DNA from 3 places in the Streptomyces sp. NPDC090088 genome. Region 3 is predicted to be linked to each of the others. Evidence: riboswitches for the same ligand, from Rfam matches in the RefSeq annotation. Region 3 holds a riboswitch; each other region holds the start of a gene.
What was found. Region 3 has a riboswitch for S-adenosylmethionine ahead of ACIPSJ_RS23205 (putative leader peptide). Riboswitches for the same ligand answer to the same signal wherever they lie in the genome.

Region 1: another riboswitch for S-adenosylmethionine. It lies ahead of ACIPSJ_RS33175 (amino acid ABC transporter permease); the one in region 3 lies ahead of ACIPSJ_RS23205 (putative leader peptide).
Region 2: another riboswitch for S-adenosylmethionine. It lies ahead of thrC (threonine synthase); the one in region 3 lies ahead of ACIPSJ_RS23205 (putative leader peptide).

What each region holds. Positions count from the first base shown of each region.
Region 1 covers NZ_JBIVDZ010000007.1:475,903-482,813, reverse strand. Annotated here, with positions in the region: gene ACIPSJ_RS33180 (amino acid ABC transporter ATP-binding protein) at 1-722, opposite strand, end outside; gene ACIPSJ_RS33175 (amino acid ABC transporter permease) at 719-1,699, opposite strand; SAM riboswitch class IV at 2,109-2,220, opposite strand; gene ACIPSJ_RS33170 (glutathione S-transferase C-terminal domain-containing protein) at 2,298-3,161, opposite strand; gene ACIPSJ_RS33165 (putative leader peptide) at 3,253-3,420, opposite strand; gene ACIPSJ_RS33160 (hypothetical protein) at 3,590-3,847, shown strand; gene ACIPSJ_RS33155 (hypothetical protein) at 3,959-4,765, shown strand; gene ACIPSJ_RS33150 (PhzF family phenazine biosynthesis isomerase) at 4,786-5,661, opposite strand; gene ACIPSJ_RS33145 (DUF2218 domain-containing protein) at 5,717-6,058, opposite strand; gene ACIPSJ_RS33140 (acyl-CoA dehydrogenase family protein) at 6,672-6,911, shown strand, end outside.
Region 2 covers NZ_JBIVDZ010000006.1:164,760-171,670, forward strand. Annotated here, with positions in the region: gene ACIPSJ_RS28575 (extracellular solute-binding protein) at 66-1,331, shown strand; gene ACIPSJ_RS28580 (DUF3263 domain-containing protein) at 1,349-1,582, shown strand; gene otsB (trehalose-phosphatase) at 1,785-2,636, shown strand; gene ACIPSJ_RS28590 (trehalose-6-phosphate synthase) at 2,729-4,153, opposite strand; gene ACIPSJ_RS28595 (glucosyl-3-phosphoglycerate synthase) at 4,246-5,190, opposite strand; SAM riboswitch class I at 5,348-5,491, shown strand; gene thrC (threonine synthase) at 5,510-6,793, shown strand; gene ACIPSJ_RS28605 (MoaD/ThiS family protein) at 6,838-6,911, shown strand, end outside.
Region 3 covers NZ_JBIVDZ010000004.1:712,670-719,580, reverse strand. Annotated here, with positions in the region: gene ACIPSJ_RS23215 (ABC transporter permease) at 1-136, opposite strand, end outside; gene ACIPSJ_RS23210 (ABC transporter substrate-binding protein) at 140-1,759, opposite strand; gene ACIPSJ_RS23205 (putative leader peptide) at 2,012-2,128, opposite strand; SAM riboswitch class IV at 2,163-2,276, opposite strand; gene ACIPSJ_RS23200 (MFS transporter) at 2,677-4,011, shown strand; gene ACIPSJ_RS23195 (LLM class flavin-dependent oxidoreductase) at 4,004-5,092, shown strand; gene ACIPSJ_RS23190 (NtaA/DmoA family FMN-dependent monooxygenase) at 5,103-6,431, shown strand; gene ACIPSJ_RS23185 (dipeptide ABC transporter ATP-binding protein) at 6,530-6,911, opposite strand, start outside.

The sequences.
Region 1 (6,911 bases), on a different contig from region 3:
GGGCCCTGCTCGACGATCCGGCCCTCGTCGATGAAGACGACCCGGTCGGCGATCTCGCGGGCGAAGCCGATCTCGTGGGTGACGATGACGAGCGTGGTGCCGCTGGTGGCCAGGTCCTTGATGACGGCGAGGACCTCGCCGACCAGTTCCGGGTCCAGGGCGGAGGTGGGCTCGTCGAAGAGGATCACGCCGGGGCGCAGGGCGAGGGCGCGGGCGATGGCGACGCGCTGCTGCTGGCCGCCGGAGAGCTGGCGGGGGTAGGCGCCGACGCGCTCGCCGAGGCCGACCCGCTCCAGGAGTTCCTTGGCCAGGGCCTGCGCCTCGGGCTTGGTGAGCTTCCCGGTGGCGACGGGGGCGGCGGCCACGTTGTCGAGGACGGTCAGGTGCGGGAAGAGGTTGAAGTTCTGGAAGACGAAGCCGATCCGGCCGCGCTGGGCCAGGATGGCGCGCTCGCTCAGTTCCTTGAGCCGCTCGCCCTGCCGTTTCACCCCGATCGGTTCGCCGTTGATGCTGACATGGCCGATCTCGGGCTTCTCCAGGTGGTTGATGACCCTGAGGAGGGTGGACTTGCCCGAGCCGGACGGGCCGAGGATGACGGTGACCTCGCCGGGGCGGATGGTCAGGTCGATGCCGTCGAGGACGCGGTGGGTGCCGTACCACTTGTGGACGTCGTGGATCTCCAGGGCGGCGGGGGCCGTCTCCAGGGTGTCGGTGCTGCTCATACGGCGGCCTCCCGGCGGATGCGGGCCCGCAGGTCGGTGAGGCCGGCCCGGAGCTTCTGCAGGGGCGTCGGCGGCAGTGCGCGGGTGGCGCCGCGGGCGTAGTACCGCTCGACGTAGAACTGGATCACGGAGACGACGCTGGTCAGGATCAGGTACCAGACGGTCACCACCAGGAGCAGCGGCACGATGTCGCCGGGGTAGGTGGAGCCCATGCTCTGCGCGGTCCCGAAGAGGTCGAGCAGCGAGACGTAGAAGACCAGCGAGGTGCCCTTGATCAGGCCGATCAGCTGGTTGACGTAGTTCGGGGTGATCGACCTGAGGGCCTGCGGGAAGACGATCCTGCGGAACTGGTAGCCCTTGGGCAGGCCGAGCGCGGCGGCGGCCTCGTGCTGGCCCTGGTCCACGGAGAGGATGCCGCCGCGGACCACCTCGGCCGCGTAGGCGGCCTCGTTGAGGCTGAGACCGATGACGGCGATCACCATGTCGGTGGCGAGTTTCGACTCGTCGAAGGAGAAGAAGGCCGGCCCGAAGGGGACGCCGACGCTCAACGTCTTGTACAGGGCGCTGAAGTTGTAGAGGAAGAGCAGGACCACGATGAGCGGGATGGAGCGCAGCGCCCAGACATAGGTCCAGCTGACCGCGCGCAGCACCGGGCTCTTCGAGAGCCGGGCCAGGGCGAGCAGGATGCCGCCGAGCAGGCCCAGTACCGCGCTGTAGGCGGTGACTTCGAGGGTGATGACCAGTCCGTCGAGGAGGGTCGGCCGCAGGAACCAGTAGCCGAAGCGGTCCCACTGGTAGAAGGGGTTGGTCACCAGCCCGTGGGCGAACTGGGCGACCAGGACCAGGACGGCGGCGGTGGCGATCCACCGTCCGGGTCGGCGCAGCGGGAGAACTCGCTGCGCTGCCAATGGTTTTGACGGTTTGTCAGCGGGGGGCGCGGCGGGCGCGGTTATGGTGGCGCCTGGGGGTTCACTCATGGCGGGCTCCGGCGGAGTCGGACACCCCTGGTGCCGCGGCCGGGAACGCGGTACCGCGCCGTGTTCGGGCACGGCACGGCACGCGGGGCGCGCGGGATGCGGGGGTGGGCGGACGGCGTCACACCGGGCGGCCGGTGTCTACGTCAGAGAAGCGGTGTCTACGTCAGGAAAGCCGAGCGGCGAGAACTGCGGGGCGAAGGCGGAAGAGCCTGGTCAGACCCGACAGCGGGCACAGCCCGGTGCGGTACACGCGCTACACAGGGCGCTGTTGACACGGAGCAGGTCGACGGCACGGTCGGCGACGAGCGGGCTCGGATACGGCTGTACGCAGCCCTGGGCACGGCGCTCGGCCGTCCTGGAGGCTGCGTACATGTCCGTCACCTGTCTTGTGTGATGGCCCCGGGGCGGGGCCTCGCGCTTACCGAACGTCGTCATCCGGTCCGGTCGTCACCTGGGGCACCCCACCGCGATGCGAGGGTTGCCGGTCAGCAAGCCAGGGCTTGATGCTGACGCTCTTGACCGTTCTGGTCCGTAAGTAACGCAGTTGCCCGAACGAATGTCAACGCCTGTCCAGCTGGCGAAACGGTTCGGGCCGCTCTCACCTGCGGGAAACGTCCGCCGCATGGCCGGCCCAGTCCAGGATCTGGACGGCCGCGCCGGCGGCTTCCAGGCCCTGGCAACGGCCGTGGTGGCGGCGGGCGATGCCGTCGAGGTCGAGGTGGGCGCCGAAGGCCGGATGCGCGGCCAGCCGCCGGGCGTAGGCCCACAGCACCGGGTGGTCGGCGATGCGGTGCACGGCGGAGGCGTCCAGATGGGTGCGGTGCACGGTGTCGAGTTGCACCAGCGCCACCCACAACTCGATGTCAGCGGCGGTGAGCTGACCGCCGATCAGGAACTCCACCCCGGTCAGCCGGCGCTCCAGCTCGTCCAGGGTGGCGAGCAGCGTCTCCAGTGCCTCCGGGTCGCCGCCCTCGCGCCCGGCGCGCTGTGCGGCCTGTTCGACGCCCTCCGCGCAGAGCCGCTCGACGGCCTCGATCTCGGCCTCGGCGCCGCACGGGTGGAGCCGGGTGACGCCGTCGCCGAAGTGCCGGTCCAGGTCGCGCAGGATGTCACGGCTGTGGGTGCTGACGATCCGGCCGGACCAGTCGTCGCTGAGCACGGGCGCCAGGGCCGGTCCCACGTAGCGGTGGGCGCTCGCCTCGTACAGCGGGCGCAGCGCCGTGTGGCTGCCGTCGGGACAGTCGGGGACCGCGGGCAGGAAGGTGACCGGACAACAGTCGTCGAGGCCGAGCAGGCTGTGGCCGACGGCGATGCGCAGGCCGTCGGCACAGGCGGTGGCCAGATGGAGCCGGTAGCGGCGCGGCACCGCGTAGTGGCCGCTGCGCGCGTCGCGGCCGATGCGGCCCCGGAAGGCGGGGGCGGTGCGGACGGACGGCAGGGCGGCGAGCGGAGTGATGGACATGCGTCTCCCCAGATGCGGGCGCGCGGACGTACGCGCGGCGGAAGCGTTCGTCGGTGGGCGGGGGCCCGGCTCGTGCGGGGCGAGCGGGCGTTCAGCCCCTGCGGCCGAGGGCTCTGCGGCCGGTCGCGCCGAGGCCGGTGGCGCCGAGGCTGATGGCGCTGCACACACGCTGCAGATCGATGTGCAGGCGGGAGGTGAGCAGGGGGGCCGCCCAGGGCGTACGGCTCTCTCGGCGCGGTCTGCCGGTGAGCGTGCGCACGCGACCCATCTTTCCCTACCTTTTCACTAGGATTCCCATCTGGAGTGTCGATCCGCCTCCGCCCGACGTCAAGGGGGCGTCCACGCCTGGGACACCCGGCCCCGGGTTGCCGCCGGACGGCGGGGGCGGTCCGCTGGAGACGCAGGCCGAGTGACAGGAGCCGGATCCGATGAGCGAGCCCCCGGGTCCCGGGCCCGTGCCCGGGGCCGTGCCCGAGACCTTCGCGTTCGCCTGCGGGCGGTGCGGCAAGGCCTGGGAGGCCACCTTCCAGGCGGTGTTCTTCATCGACCCGATCGCCGACCCGGACCTGCAGAGCACCCAGGAGTACGTCGACGAGGCCGGGCGGGCGGTCCGCTCACCGCTCGCGGACGCGGTGTGCCCGCGCTGCGGCAGCCGCCGGGTGCGGATCACCGCCCCCGGATCGTGACACTCCCGCACCGCGCCCCGGCACTCACCCGAATGGCCCGTGCGGGTGGTCCGTGGTCCCGGCGGATGGTGGCGTGGAGGGAGCTACCGCGTTCCCGAGGAGGCAGTCGCGATGACCCGTCCGTCCCGACCCGCGCGTGTTCTCGCCTCGGCCCTGGCGGCGGGAACCCTGCTCGCCACGGCGGCCTGTGCGGACGAGAGCGGCGCCCCCGAGGCCGTGTCCGTCTCGGCCGCAGCCGAGCGCTCCCCCTCCCCGTCGGCGACGCCGGCCCTCACCGGGGCCGGCGCGCAGGCCGCGCTGATCACGCCGGCCGACATCGAGAACGACTGGCAGGTCGCCACCGACGCCGCGACCTGGCGCAACTCCATGCTGATCGGCAAGGTCGACGTGGCCGGCTTCCTCACCGCCAAGTCCGACGCCGCCGACTGCCAGCGGCTGCTGGACGGCCTCTACTCCGACAGCCTCCTCGGCCGCGCCACCGGCGCCTCCGCCCTGCGCGGCTTCACCTCGGAGGACTCCCGGATGCTGTACCAGGTCGGGGACTACGGCTCGGCGAACGTCGACGCCACCCTGGACTGGATGAAGACCCTGCCGGAGAAGTGCAACCAGTTCACGGCCACCGGCCAGGACGGCGGCAAGCGGACGGTGCAGGTCGTGGCGCTGGAGGTGCCGAAGGCGGGCGACGCGCGCGAGGCCCTGACGGTGACCGTCCAGGGCACCGCCGCGGGCCAGCCGTCCACCTTCAGCACGGATGTCGCGATCCTGCGCGTCGGCGCCTCCGGGGCGGCCGTCACCAACGGCGGCCTCTCCGCCGTCGACCACGACAGCACCGACCGCGCGGTACAGGGCGGCGCCCAGCGCCTCAAGGACGTCCTGTCCGGCAAGACCCCCGCCCCGCTGCCCAGTCAGTGGGACTGAGCCGGCGGGACTGATCCCCGTCAGCCGATCCGAGCCCCGGTGCCGCTGACCCGGACACGCGGGTCGCCGGTGCGCAGGGTCACCGTGAGTTCGCCGGGACGGCCCAGGTCCTCGCCCTGGTGCAGGGTGAGGACGGCGTCCTCGGGGACCAGGCCCAGCTCGCGGACGTACGCGCCGAACGCGGCGGCCGCGGCGCCGGTCGCCGGGTCCTCGACGACGCCGCCGACGGGGAACGGGTCCCGGACGTGGAAGACGGTCGCCGACTCCCGCCACACCAGCTGCAGCGTGGTCAGGTCCAGGCGGTGCATCAGGGCTTCGAGGCGCGCGAAGTCGTAGGCGAGACCGGCGAGCCGGGCGCGGGTCGCCGCCGCGAGCACGAGATGGCGGGCGCCGGCGAACGCGATCCGCGGCGGGAAGCCCGGGTCCAGGTCGGCGGCCGGCCAGTCGAGCGCGGCCAGCGCCTCGGCGAGGTCGGCCTCGGCGATCTCCTCGGTGTGCGGCTCGACGCTGGTGAGCGTGGCCCGGACCGTCCCGTCCGCCACGGCCACCTCCACCGGCACGGTACCGGCGCGCGTCGCGAACACCAGCTCCCCGGGGCCGGTCCGCTCGGCGAGCGCGACGGCGGTCGCGATGGTGGCGTGCCCGCAGAACGGCACCTCCGCCTTGGGGCTGAAGTAGCGGATGGTGAACGCCCGACCCGCCGGGCCGCCGAGGCCCTCCGGGGGTGCGGTCAGGAACGCGGACTCGGAGTATCCGAGGTCGGCGGCGATGGCCAGCATGTCGCTGTCGTCCAGGGCGGAGGCGTCCAGGACGACACCGGCGGGGTTTCCCCCGTCGGGGGTGCTGGAGAAGGCGGTGTATCGCAGGACCTCGGGCCGCGGCGCGTTCGTCGTCATGATCTCGGCAACACGCGGCGGAGCCGGAGCTATTCCTGGCGGGTCCGGTGTCGGTTCAGTGGGGCATGGGCTCCTCGGAGTTGCGCTGGGCGGTGCCCGGTTCGCCGTTGTCGCGGTGCCACTCGACGACGAGTTCGTCCCGGGCGCCGAAGCGGACCAGGTGCCGGCCGACGACGCCCTCCAGGAGGTCGAGATGGGCCGGCTCCGCCTCCACGGCGAGCAGCAGCGCGCCGTCGGTGGCGGTGAGGGTGCCGGTGCCGCCGTTGTCGAAGGCGAGGGTGCCGGTGCCGCTCTCCTCGTCCCAGTCGGTCCGGGAGCGGCGGCCGAGATGCGAGGCGAGCTGCTTGGCGTAGCGGGCGGGGCGGTCGGTGGGGACACGGGCTTCGGAGCGGGCCATCCAGGGCTCCCGGGGTAGCGGCGGGTGTACGTCGACGGGCCCACGCTACGTCGGGAGGCGGGGCGGGGTGCCCTAGCGGGATCCGCAAGATATGGACTCGGCGCACGGACGCTCGCCAGGAAACCCAGGGAAGGGGATCGGACCGGAGGCGGTGTACGGGACCGGAGTGACACAGGTGACGCGTGGGGCGACTGCCTTCGGTTCGCCTCGTACGGCCGTGGCCGAATCCCTACCGGTCGACCGCCACGACCGTTCCGACGCGGCGCTCATATCGGCCAGACAGAACGTGACTGGTTGTCATCATGGAACGCCGTCTGTCCGTCGGGCAATTGCCTGATGGGCAGACGCCTGTCCAGACCGGACGGATCCTGTTCGTACTTGAGCCGAATCCCTCCGTGACATGCCGTAATGAGGACAACTTGCGCCCCATATCGCACAGTCGAAGCGGAATGCAAGGTGCCGCGTTTCAGTCAAAGTCGCGTTGCGATCTTGGCTGAGATCGGTCGATAAGTAGACAATAAATTGGGCGAACGACCTGGGGGAACAAAGAGCCACTGCCCGACGAACCACCTCCGGTTCCGTACCGACCCGGAGGCAGCGCGCAGGAGGGGTTGTGGAACGCTATTTCACTAGTGAGTGGCACGACGGCTTGCGGCATCGAGTGCGCGAGTTCGCCGAGCGGGAGGTGCGTCCGCGGATCGCGGAGATGGAGCGTTCGCGGGCCGTGGCCCACGAGCTCTCCGCCCTCATCGCCCGGCAGGGCTGGATCGGCGTCACCATCGGCACCGAGTACGGCGGGATGAGCGCCGGACATCTCGCCAAGACGATCATCATCGAGGAACTTGCCCGCGTC
Region 2 (6,911 bases), on a different contig from region 3:
GTCCACATGTTGAACGGCGAGACAGTTAGATCGAGGTAGTGCGGGTGCGGCGGCGTAGGGCAGGAATGATCGCGGTGGTGTCCACCATGGGCATGACGGCGGTTCTCGGTGGCTGTGGGGCGACGGGTTCTTCGGACGTCACCCTCAGACTCGTCGCGGCCGACTACGGCGACTCCGCCGCCAACAGCTCCCAGAAGTACTGGGACAGGCTGGCCAGGGCGTACGAGGCCCAGCACTCCGGCGTGAAGATCGATGTCAGCGTCTACTCGTGGAACGACGTCGACAGCAAGGTCAAGGCCATGGTCGCCGCCGACAAGGCCCCCGACCTGGCGCAGATCGGCTCGTACGCCGACTACGCGGCCGCCGGCAAGCTGTACGAGGCCGGTGACCTGCTCTCCATCCCGGTCCAGGCCGACTTCCCGTCCCAGCTCGCCGAGGCGGGCCAGTGGAACCACGCCCAGTACGGCATCCCCTTCGCCGCCTCCACGCGCGTCCTCTTCTACAACAAGACGCTCTTCTCCGAGGCCGGCATCACCACCCCGCCCACCACCTGGACCGAGCTCGCGGCCGACGCGAAGGCGCTCGCGGCGAACGGTGTGAAGTACCCGTACGCGCTGCCGCTCGGTCCCGAGGAGGCCCAGGCGGAGACCATGCAGTGGCTGCTCAGCGGCGGCAGCGGCTACACCGACGACACCGGCACGTACACGATCAACTCCTCGCAGAACATCGACACCCTCACCTGGCTCAAGGACGAACTGGTCGGCAAGGGCCTGACCGGCCCGACGGCGCCCGGCAAACTGAACCGCGCGACGGCGTTCGCCGCCTTCGCCGACGGCCAGGTCGGCATGATCAACGGCCACCCCACGCTCATCAAGCAGGCCGAGAAGAAGGGCGTGAAGTTCGGCACCGTCGCGATGCCCGCCCGGGCCGGGCAGTCCACCGGCACCGCCTCCATGGGCGTCGCCGACTGGATGGCGGCCTTCAAGCAGAACGGCCACGCGGACCAGGTCGGTGACTTCCTCAACTACGTCTACAGCGAGAAGAACGTCCTCTCCTTCTCCCGCGAGTACGGCCTGCTGCCCGTCACCACGTCCGCGTCCCAGGCGATGACCGACTCCACGCAGCCGCAGGACAAGCAGCTGCGCCCCTTCCTCGAACAGCTCCCGACCTCCCAGCTGTACCCGGCGGGCAAGACGTCCTGGGCCGCCATCAGCGCCGACATCAAGAAGCAGATAGGCACCGCGGTCACCTCGACGGGCAACCCGACGACCGTCCTCACCCGCCTCCAGGCGGAGGCGTCGCTGGCCGACAGCCGTACGAGCACGGGCTGAGCGTTACCGTTCTCGGCATGGACCGGCAAGAACTGGACGCGCGCGAGCAGGCGATCCTCGCCCTGGAACGGCGGGGCTTCGCCGGCACCGGCGCGAAGGAGCGGGCGATACGCGAGGAACTCGACCTGGCTCCCGTCCGCTACTACCAGCTCCTCAACGCCCTCCTCGACGACGAGCGGGCGCTGGCCCACGACCCGGTGACGGTGAACCGGCTGCGGAGGGTGCGGGAGGCTCGGCGGGGGGAGCGGTGAGGGTGGCGGTGCGCTGAGGTGGCGGTGCGCTGAGGGGGCGGTGCGCTGAGGGGGCGGTGCGCTGAGGGGCTGCGCCCCCTTCGCCCCCCCTTCGCCCCCCTCGACCCCCCCCCGTCGGCCGCCTCGGTCTGCGGGCCGGTGGGGGTTGAGCGCGCAGTTCCCCGCGCCCCTGACGGGGCGCTGCTCGGATACTGTCGGCTGCATGGGAACCCACATCACGGAACCCCTTCCGACGCCTCGCACCCAGGCCGGTCGCGACGGTCTCGCGGCGCTTGTCGCGCAGCCGCACACCGCGCTGATCGGTCTTGACTTCGATGGCACGCTCGCGCCGATCGTCGCCGATCCCGAGCAGGCGCGGGCCCACCCGGACGCGGTGCCGGTGCTGGCCGCGCTCGCGCCGAAGGTGGCCGCGGTCGCCGTGATCACCGGCCGGCCGGCCGAGGTGGCGGTCCGCTACGGCGGCTTCGCGGGCGTGCCCGGGCTGGAACACCTCGTCGTCCTCGGCCACTACGGCGCCGAACGCTGGGAAGCGGCCACCGGCGAGATCACCGCGCCGCCGCCCCACCCGGGCATCGCCGCCGCCCGCGCCGAACTCCCCGCCCTCCTGGACCGGGTGGGCGCCGCGCACGGTACCTGGATCGAGGAGAAGGGCTTCGCCGTCGCGGTCCACACCCGCCGGGCCGACGACCCGCAGGCCACCTTCGACTCCCTCCGTGCCCCCCTGACCGACCTGGCCACCCGTCACGCCCTGATCGTCGAACCGGGCCGCCTGGTCCTGGAACTCCGCCCCCCGGGCATGGACAAGGGCGTGGCCCTGCGCGACTACGCGAGGGAGATCGGCGCCGAATCGGTCCTCTACGCCGGCGACGACCTCGGCGACATCCCCGCCTTCGCCGCCGTCGAGAAGCTGCGGGAGGAAGGCGTCCCCGGCGTCCTGGTGTGCAGCGGCAGCGAGGAAGTCACCCAGCTGGCGGACCGGGCGGACGTGGTCGTGGACGGCCCGGAGGGAGTCGTACGGCTACTGGGCCAGACGGTCGCATACAGCGCCCCGTAAGCCCCGTAAGGGGCGCGGGGCTGTATCGATGTGCGGCTCCGCCGCGTGGGCGCGACCAGCCCCCACCGCCCCGCAGCCGACGAACTACGAACTCACCCGCCCAACGCCTCCAACTGCTCAAGAAACCAAGCCGCAGGCGGCAGCGCCGTAGCCGCCGCAGCGAGCCGCTTGCACGTCTCCGCCCGCTCCTCCACCGGCATGCCCAGCGCCAGCGCCAACGCGGCGGCCGTCCCCCCGATGTCGTACGGGTTCACGACCACCGCGTCCTCGCCCAGCTCCTCGTACGCCCCCGCCTCCCGCGAGAGCACCAGCACGCACCCCTCGTCCGACACCACGGGGATCTCTTTCGCGACGAGGTTCATGCCGTCGCGGATCGGGTTCACCAGGGCGACGTCGGCCAGCCGGTACGCCGCCAGGGAGCGGGCGAAGTCGTCCTTCACATGGAGCACGACCGGCGTCCAGCCCGCCGTCCCGTAGGCCGAGTTGATGTCGTCGGCGACCCGCTGGACCTCGGCCGTGTAGTCGCGGTAGACGGCGAGGTCCTGCCGGGACGGATACGCGAACGCGACATGCACCACCCGCTCCCGCCACTCGGGGTGGTCGTCGAGCAGCTGCCGGTAGGCCAGCAGTCCGCGCACGATGTTCTTCGAGAGCTCCGTACGGTCGACCCGGACGATGGTCCTGCGGCCGTCGCCGATCTCCTCCCGCAGGGCGGCCATCCGCTCCTCGACGTCCGGCTCGTGCGACCGCTTCCGCAGGAAGTCCGCGTCGGCGCCGAGCCCGTGCACCCCGATCCGGGTGTCTCCGGAGGAGGGGATCCCGGGGCCCAGTACGGCGTGGCAGCAGTCGACGAACGCGTCCGCCCACCGACGGGTGAGGAACGCCGCGTGGTCGGCGCCGAGGATCCCGCTCAGCAGCTCGGCGGCGATGTCGTCGGGGAGGAGCCGGAAGTAGTCCGGCGGCGCCCAGGGGGTGTGGGAGAAATGGCCGATTCGGAGGTCGGGGCGCAGGCGGCGCAGCATCCGCGGGGCCAGCGCCAGGTGGTAGTCCTGGATGACGACCGCGGCGCCCTCGCCCGCCTCCTGGGCCAGCGCCTCGGCGAACGCCCGGTTGTAGGCCTGGTACGACGCCCACTGGCGCCGGAACTCCGCGTCGAAGACCGGCTCCAGCGGGGTCTGGTAGAGCATGTGGTGGACGAACCACAGCACCGAGTTGGCGATGCCGTTGTACGCGTCGGAGAACACCTCCGCGTCGATGTCGAGCATCCGGACCCGCTGGCCCCCGGTGTCCGCCACCGGCAGCCGGCCGCCGTCGGCCCGCCGCACCGCCTCGCGGTCACCGTCGCTCAGCGCCGCGCACACCCACACGGCGTTCGCGTCCGGGCCGATCGCCGACAGGCCGGAGACCAGCCCGCCGCCGCCCCGCTTGGCGTGCAGCGCACCGCCTTCGCGCACCTCGTACGAAACCGGGCCGCGGTTGGACGCGACCAGCACCTCAGCACCGCCGGTGGAAGCCATACGCCTCAACCTAGCCCGGCCCGTAAACGCTCAAACGTACGGCTACGCCCGACCAGCGGCCGTATACGGAACGCGCGTCGAACCCGTCGAAGTCACGCCACTTTGCGTTCGGCGTACTCCGCGATCTCCGCCATCGGCGGCCGTTCCTCCGTGTCCACGGAGTACGTGCGCGGCTCGAAGCCGTCCTCGCTCCGTTCGAACTGGGTCAGGGACGGGCGGATCAGGTGGCCGCGGGCCAGCCGCAGCTGGGCGGTGCGGTAGATCGCGGCGGACATCCGGCCGAGGGCCTGGCCGTCCTGGTGGCGGTGTTTGCGGACCCCCACGTCCACCTGGGCGAGGGCGTCCAGGCCGACCAGGTGCAGGGCGTCGACCAGCATGCCCAGCTCCACGCCGTAGCCGACCGGGAAAGGGAGCTGTTCCAGGAGCGAGCGGCGGGCCGCGTACTCGCCGCCCAGCGGCTGCACGAACCCGGCCAGCTGCGGCCAGTGCATGTTCAGCAGCGGGCGGGCCATCAGCTCGGTGACCCGGCCGCCCTGCCCGGCCGCGCCGGCCAGCGGGCGGTCGTACATCGCCTTGACCAGGTCCACCCCGGGGTCGGTCAGCAGCGGGCCGACGATCCCGGAGACGAAGTCGGAGGAGAAGTCCCTCAGGTCCGCGTCGATGAAGCAGACGATGTCTCCCGTGGTCACGAGCAGGGAGCGCCAGAGGACCTCGCCCTTGCCGGGGACGGCGGGGATGCGGGGGAGGATCGTGTCGCGGTGGACGACCCGGGCGCCGGCCGCGGCGGCCACCACCGCCGTGCGGTCGGTGGAGCCGGAGTCGACGACGACGATCTCGTCGACGAGCGGCGCCTGCTGCATCAGGTCGTGGCGGATGACCGCGACGATGTCACCGACGGTCTCCTCCTCGTTGAGCGCGGGCAGCACGACGGAGACCGACTGACCCGTCCGCTGCTTGGCGGCGAGTATCCGGTGCAGGGGACGGTCGTTCAGGGACCAGGAGCGGGTGGCCAGCCAGCGCTCGACTTCTTCCAGCACAGTCAGCGGCTCCTCACTGTCACGATCACACAGCGCGGTGTGATCCATCTCGCGGTTCGGACGACTATCTCAACTGTCCTGGCCTTCGGTTACAGTCTTGAACAACGCCGATGACCATCGCATGTCCTGCGGTCACCGTGCGTTGACAACCGAATACAGCTCATCCAGAGGGGCAGAGGGATACGGCCCGATGAAGCCCCGGCAACCCTCCAGTCGGTACTCGTCTTCCAAGGCGTGGCTCCCGGCTAGGGAAGGTGCCAAATCCGTCTCACGGCGAGATGCGTCGTGAGGAAGATGAGGAGAAAGGGCCTCGCCTCACATGGCTGCGCAGACTGTTGCAACCGATTCCCCGAAGACCGTCGACCTGGGCCCCGCCACGGCGCTGTCCTGCCGCGAGTGCGGTCACCGGGTGCCGCTCGGCCCGGTGTTCGCCTGCGAGGAGTGTTTCGGCCCGCTCGAGATCGCGTACGACTACTCGGCGTACGACGCCGAGGAGCTGCGGAAGCAGATCGAGGCGGGACCCGCGAACATCTGGCGTTACGCCCCGCTGCTGCCGGTCCCGGCCGACGTGGCGACCAAGCCCAACATCAACCCCGGCTGGACCAAGCTCGTGCAGGCCGACAACCTGGCCAAGGAGCTGGGCGTCACCGGCGGCCTGTACGTGAAGGACGACTCCGGCAACCCGACGCACTCCTTCAAGGACCGCGTCGTCGCCCAGGCCGTCGAGGCCGCCCGTGCCTTCGGCTACACCACCCTCTCCTGCTCCTCCACCGGCAACCTGGCCGGCGCGGTCGGCGCCGCCGCCGCCCGGGCCGGCTTCCGCTCCTGCGTGTTCATCCCGCACGACCTGGAGCAGGGCAAGGTCGTCATGGCCGCGATCTACGGCGGCGAGCTCGTCGGCATCGAGGGCAACTACGACGACGTGAACCGTTTCTGCTCCGAGCTGATCGGCGACCCGGCCGGCGAGGGCTGGGGCTTCGTCAACGTCAACCTGCGGCCGTACTACGCGGAGGGGTCGAAGACCCTGGCGTACGAGATCTGCGAGCAGCTCGGCTGGCAGCTGCCGGACCAGCTGGTCATCCCGATCGCCTCCGGTTCGCAGCTCACCAAGGTCGACAAGGGGCTCCAGGAGCTGATCAAGCTCGGGCTGGTCGAGGACAAGCCGTACAAGATCTTCGGTGCGCAGGCCGAGGGCTGCTCGCCGGTGTCGGTGGCCTTCAAGGGCGGCCACGACGTGGTCCGGCCGCAGAAGCCGAACACCATCGCCAAGTCCCTCGCCATCGGCAACCCGGCCGACGGTCCCTACGTCCTCGACATCGCCCGCCGTACGGGTGGCGCGGTGGAGGACGTCACCGACGAGCAGGTCGTCGACGCGATCAAGCTGCTCGCGCGGACCGAGGGGATCTTCGCGGAGACCGCCGGCGGAGTGACGGTTGGAGTCACCAAGAAGCTCATTGAGAATGGGCTCATCGATCCCTCGAAGTCGGTCGTTGTACTCAACACCGGTGATGGATTGAAGACGCTCGACGCGGTGGCGGGTACGGGTCTTACCGCGACCATTCGCCCGAATCTCGAGTCTTTCCACGAGGCCGGGCTCGCCTGAGTCCCCGAGAAATAGGGCGCTGCCCTGACCGGAGGTTTAAAGCCGTGAGCGTCACTGTTCGCATCCCCACCATCCTGCGCACCTACACCGGTGGCCAGGCCGAAGTCAGTGCCGAAGG
Region 3 (6,911 bases):
CGGAGTCCATGCCGGCACCGGCCATCGCGCTCACCGGGTCACCGGGCAGGAAGTCCAGCACCAGGAACGACACCGTGTAGGCCGCCCACAGCACCCCGACCGCCTGCGCCAGGCGTTTGACGACGTAGCGGCGCATGCGTCAGCCGATCCAGGTGTCGTGCAGCTGGACGCGGCTGCCCGAGTCGAAGTCGAGGTCGTGGACCTTGTCCGACACACCCAGCTGGGTCTGCAGCTCCACCACCGGCACGTTGTACGCGTTCCGCACGAGCAGCTTCTGTGCCTCGGCGACCAGCTGCGCGCGCTTGGCGGTGTCGGTCGTCGCGGCCTGCGCGGTGAGCGCGGTGTCCAGCGAACTGGCGGGCAGGTGGTAGAAGTTGCCCAGCTGGGTGGAGAACGAGGTGCGCAGGATGTCCGGGTCGGCACGGGTCACGTTGCCCCACACCACGTCGAAGTCGCCGGACTGGACCGTCGTCGCGAACTGGGTGACCGGGAGCTGCTTGAGCACCACGTCGATCCCGACGGCCTTCAGCTGCTGCTGGACCAGTTCCAACGCGGGCTGGTTGGTGGCCGCGTTGGGGAACCAGGTGATGGTCAGGGACAGCTTCTTGCCGTCCTTGGTGCGGATGCCGTCGCCGCCCGCCTTCCAACCAGCCTGATCCAGCAGGGACTTGGCCTTGGCTGCGTCGGTGGACAGGTCGGCGGCGAGGTTCGTGTAGTCCGGCGTGGTGTGCGCCAGGACGCTGGTGGCCGGCTGGGTGCCGGTGGGGAAGACGGTGTCGGCGATCTGCTTGCGGTCGACGGCGACCTGGACGGCCTGGCGCACCTTCGCGTCCTTGAACAGGGGCCGTGCGTTGTTGAGGCCGAGCCCGAACACCACACCGGGGTTGGCCCGGCGCTGGAGGGTGACCTGGCCGCCCTTGAGCGCGGCCTCGTTGGCCTTGCCGACGCTGCTGATCACGTCCACCTGCCCGGACTGGAGGCTGCCCGCCCGGACGCCCGCCTCGGGCACCACCTTGAACACCAGCTTGTCCAGGTAGGCCGCGCCCTTCTTGGACCACAGCGAGGAGCCCCAGGCGTACCCGGACCGCCGGTCCAGCGTGACCGACTGGTTCTGGACGTACTGCTTCAGCACGAACGGCCCGGAGCCGACCACACCGTCACTGCACTTCTGCTGCGGGCTCTTCTTGACGCTCGCCGACGACTCGATGCCCAGCGAGTGCGTCGAAGTGGCTTGCAGGAACTGGGCGTTGGGCTGCTTGAAGGTGACCTTGACGGTGAGCGGGTCGACCACGGTGGTGGCCTTGACGCCGCTGAGATAGCCCTCGGCGAGGGTGCCCAGGGCGCCGAGTTTCGGGACCGCGTCGAAGTTGTCCTTCACCACCTGCGCGGTCAGCGCGGAGCCGTCGCTGAAGGTGACCCCCGAGCGCAGCCGGAACGTGAACTCCGTGGCGTCGGCGTTGATGTCCCAGCTCTTGGCCAGCCACGGGACGATCTTGCCGGTCCTGGGGTCCTGGTCGGTCAGGGAGTCCACGAGCTGGCGCACCGAGTAGATGGTGTCGTTGCTGCCGACCTGCTGCGGATCCACGCAGCCGGCGTCGGAACCCACCGCGAAGGTGAGGGTGCCACCGGACTTCGGCCGGCTGCTTCCGCTGCCGGTGCCGCCGTCGCCCGAGCCGCAGGCGGTCAGCAGGACACCGGTGGTCAGCAGGGCGGCCAGGGGCGCCCAGCGGGACGTTCTGGGAAAGGGAAGTGCTGTCACGGAGGGGGTTCTCCTACTCGTGTCACCCGGCAACGGGGTGCCGGGCTTCGGTGCGCGAGGCACGGCCGTGCAGGGGCGTGCGGCCCGGGCCGGAGGGCACCGGCACGGGGAGGCGCTGTACGGAAACGGGTCAGGGAAGGGGCACCCGGAGCGGCGGCGGAGCCGTGCGCATGGGAGCGGTGAGCAATGACCGGCAGAGGCCGGTGCGGTGGTCGGCCGGCAGAGGGCGGCGGCCGGCGGGGGATGCGCTGGTCAGGCCTGACAGAGGCAGCTGGTCGAGCGCTTCAGATCGATGTGACGGCGGCGCGAGAGCCGGGAGAAGGCCATGGCGTCGGTGAAGGGAGCCGGGAGGTCATCGCGCTGCCGCATACCGGTCCTCCTCTTCTCCGGCCCCGCTCACGGGGCCACGCGCTTGCGGGGATCGTCGGTGATCCCGCCGGGCTTTCACCTGGAGCACCCCGCCGCGCGGGAGGGTTGCCGGTCAGCGAGCCAGGGCTTGACGCTGACACTCAATGCCGGTCGCGATGCTACGGAGCGGTTTTGTCGTACGTCAATCCCGGAACCGGGCGTCCTGTTCGAAAGACGGCGCCGTCTCACGGGGCGGGACGCGTGGTGGACGCACCTTCCGCCGTGTGTTTTGATCCGGTCATGGAGACCGCAGGTCAGGCACGCACCGTGCTGCTCGACCCGTTCTGGGTGGGCCGTCGCGCCGATCAGTTCGACGAGACCTGTCGCTGACCCCCGGCCCGTCCCACCGGGCTTCTCTCCCACTCTTGCCTCGTAGCGCCGTCGTCGCGTAGGGCCGTCGCCTGCGAAGCCCCCACGCGGCTACCAATCGCCGTCACCCCAGGCCGACTTCGCGACGAGATCGTCGTACGGCCCTCGCCACCGTGGATCGACCCCTCGGAAAGAGACGCATGGCCGTCAACCGAACCGTCCCGTCAGGGGCGTTCGCCGCGCTGCGGGTCCGTGACTACCGGATCTACTGGAGCACGGGTCTGGTGTCCAACATCGGCAGCGCCATGCAGGGCGTCGCGCTGGACTGGTACGTCCTGACCCTCACCCACAGCGGGACCGCGCTCGGGTGGGTCGCCGGTCTGCAGTTCGCCCCGGTGCTGCTGTTCGGTCTGTGGGGCGGCGTCCTGGCCGACCGCCACGACCGGCGGACCCTGCTGCTGTGGACCCAGACGCTGTACGCGGTGCAGGCACTGCTGCTGGCGGCGCTGGTGTTCTCCGGTCATGCTCCGCTGTGGGCGCTGTACGTGCTGTCCTTCGCCCTGGGCAGTGTGTTCACGGTGGAGAACCCCGCACGGCTGTCCTTCGTCACCGAACTGGTCGGGCGGACGCTGATCCCGAAGGCCGCGGGGCTGAACATCCTCTCCCTGAACGCCGCGCGCCTGATCGGCCCGGCGATCGCCGGGGTGCTGATCGGGGCGATCGGCACCGGGTGGGTGTTCGCCCTCAACGCGGTGTCGTTCACCGTGGTCCTCGCGGGTGTGCTCGCGATCCGGCCGCGCACGGGCGGCGGGCCGGCCACGCCCCGGCCGCCGTGGACGGGGGCGGGGGCGGAGGGCTTGCGCTATGTGGCCGCCCGGCCCGAACTCGTCGGCGTGTTCACGGTCTTCGGGCTGACCGCGACCTTCGCGGTGAACTTCCCGACCACCCTGACCCTGTTCGCCGGGCGTGTCTTCGACGTCGGCTCCCGGGGCCTCGGTTTCATGAACACGGCCCTGGCCGTCGGGACCGTCGCCGGGACGATCGCCGCCACGCGCGGGGTCTCGCCCCGGGTGCGGACGGTCGTCGTCGGCGCGCTGCTGTTCGGCGGGTTCGAGGCGGTGGCGGCGCTGATGCCGTCGTATCCCGCCTTCCTCGTCCTGCTGCTGCCCGCCGGTTTCACGTTGATGACGCTGAACACGGCCGTCAGCGCCTTCGTCCAGTCCGAGGTCAGCGATGCCATGCGCGGGCGGGTGATGGCGGTCTACACGGTGATCTCCATGGGCGGCAGCCCGGTCGGTGCGCCCGTCGTCGGCTGGATCTCCCAACACGCCGGGGTGCGCTGGGGGTTGGCCTCCGGCGCCGCGACCGCGGTGCTGGCGGCGGCCGGCGTGGCGCTCTGGCTGGCCCGCACCGCACCCACGGCAGCCGCCCGGGCGGCCCCGCCCGTCTCCGGGTCCGCCGCCACCGGCCGCCCGGCCCTCCCCGTCCCCGCACCGCAGTGTGAACCGTCCACCGGAGGAACTCCCCATGACTGACCGTCACACCGGGCTGCCCGGGCTGCACCTCGCCCTGGAGGCCGACGGCGGTGGCGCCCACCCGGCCGCCCGGGTCGCCGTCACCCCGAGGGCGCTGCGGCGGACCGCCGTCGCCGCCGAGCAGGCCGGCTTCGCCCTCGTCACGTTCGCCGACGAGCCGCTGCCGCCTGGTGCCGGGCCCGGGTCCGTCGGCCGGATCGAGGCAGGGACGCGCGCGGCGTACGTGTCCCTGCTCACCGACCGGATCGGGCTCGCGCCCACCCTGCACATCACCACCACCGAGCCCTTCCACCTCGCCACCCAGCTGGCGAGCCTGGACCACGCGTCGCACGGCCGGGCCGCCTGGCTGGTGGGAGCGGCGGCCGACGCGGCCGCACTCGCCACCGTGGGCCGGGAACCGGTCCCGGCCGGGGCACTGCGCCGGGAGACCGAGGACGTCGTCGACACCGCCCGCGCCCTGTGGGACTCGTGGGAGGACGACGCGGTCGTCAAGGACGCCGCCACCGGCCGCTACCTGGACGCGGACCGGGTGCACCACATCGACTTCGAGGGCGCCTCCTTCACGGTCAAGGGCCCGCTCATCACCCCGCGTCCGCCACAGGGACAGGTCGTGGTCCTCGCACCGGACGCGCTGGAGATCGACGAGCGCGCCGACGTGGTCCTGGTCGGCCGGCCCACGCCCGCCGCTGTCGCCGCCCGCGCGGACGCCGCCCGGGAGGCCGGCGCACCCCTGGTCTTCGCCGAGGTGGAGATCGTCCTCGACACCGCCGTGCCCGCCGCCGACCGGCTGGCCGCACTGGACCGCACCGCCCCCCGGCCCGCGACCGGCCGACTGCGCCACACCGGATCCCCGGAGCAACTGACCGAACTCCTCGCCGAACTCGCCCAGTTCGTCGACGGCATACGGCTGCACCCGGCCGTCCTCGCCGACGACCTCCCGGTGCTGGCCGAGCAGGTACTGCCCGCCCTGGCCGCCGCCGGACTCCACCACCCGCCCCGGCCCGGCGACACCCTGCGCACCACGCTCGGCCTGCCCCGCCCCGCCAACCGATTCGCCGCCGCGCCCGCCGCCCACGCCTGAGGTGACCGCCATGACCGAACCGTCCACCCGACCCCAGCTCCATCTCGGCCTGTTCTACGCCGGTGTCGGGCCCCAACTGGTCTGGACCGACCCCGACGCCCCCTCGCACACCGCGATCGAGACCTTCGCCGACGTGGTGCGGGCCCTGGAGCGAGGACTCTTCGACGCCTTCTTCCTCGGCGAGGGGCTGCGGGTGCGGGAGAACCGGGGCCGGATCTTCGACCTCGACGTGGCCGGCCGCCCGGACGCCATCACCCAGCTGTCCGCGCTGGCCGCCGTGACCGACCGGATCGGCCTGGTGGCCACCCAGAACACCACCTACAACTACCCGGCCGACCTCGCCCGCCGCCTGGCCTCCCTCGACCTGCTGTCCGAGGGCCGGGCCGGATGGAACATCGTCACCACCGACAACGCCTGGACCGGAGCCAACTTCCGCCGCGGTGGCTGGCTGGAGCACGAGCGCCGCTACGACCGCGCCGGACAGTTCGTCGACGCTGCCAAGGAACTGTGGGCCTCCCGGGACGGCGACGGTTCGGCCCGCCCGGTCGAGCGGGAGACGGACCTGGTACGGCTGCGGGCCCTCGCCACCGTTGCGGCCAGTCCGCAGGGCAGGCCCGTGCTCTTCCAGGCCGGCGACTCCGACGGCGGCCGCGAACTCGCCGCCCGCCACGCCGACGTGGTGTTCTCCAACAACACCGAGTACGGCAAGGCCGTCGCCTACGCGGCCGACCTGCGCGAGCGGCTGGCCCGGTACGGCCGCTCACCGGACTCGCTGCGCATCCTGCCGGGCGCCAGCGTCATCCTCGCGGACACCGCGCGGGAGGCGGCGGACAAGGCCCGCTGGATGCGCACCGAACAGGTCAACGGGCCCCGGGCGATCGCCTTCTTCGAGCAGTACTGGGGCACCGATCTGTCCGGCTACGACCCGGACGGCCCGCTGCCCGACATCGAGCCGAGCGAGGCCGAACTCGACCCGTCCCGGGGCACGATCGCGATCGCGCAGCGCACCGGCAAGCTCGCCCAGATCCGCAAATGGCGCGAACTGGCCGCCGAACGCGGCCTGTCGCTGCGGGAGCTGGCCACCGAGGTCGCTCCCGGCCACCCGTCCTTCGTCGGCACCCCGTCCTCCGTCGCCGACGAATGGACCCGGTACGTCACCACCGGCGCCGCCGACGGCTTCAACATCGTGCCGGACCTGCTGCCGTCCTCGGTCACCGACATCGTCGACAAACTCGTCCCGGAACTCCAGAGCCGAGGCGTCTACCCCACCGAGTACCGCGGCACCACCCTGCGCGAGCACCTCCAGCTGCCACCGCTGCCCACCGCACGGCCGAACTGAACCGGCACCGGCCGCCGACCGGCTGACGGGGGCATCATCCGGCCGGTCGGCATCGGTCCGTCACCGCGGCGGGCGGGCGGCCACAAGCGAACTGTCGGTCACGCGCTGGTCCTTCCCTTCTCCAGAGGCAGCCGGCCGCGCCTCGCCTGCCGGACCGGGTCCGGCACGGGCAGGGCGGCGACGAGCCGGCGGGTGTAGTCGTCCTGCGGGTCGCCCAGCACCCGGCCGGTGGCGCCCTCCTCGACGATCCTGCCCCGGTGCAGCACGAGCACCCGGTCCGCGACCTGTTCGACCACGGCCAGGTCATGGCTGACGAACAGCGCCGCGAAGCCGAGTTCCCGCTGCAGTCCGGTGAACAGGTCGAGAACCTTGGCCTGTACGGACACGTCCAGCGCCGAGGTCGGCTCGTCGGCGACGAGCAGCTGCGGCCGCAGCGCCAGCGCCCGGGCCAGACTCGCGCGCTGGCGTTCCCCGCCGCTC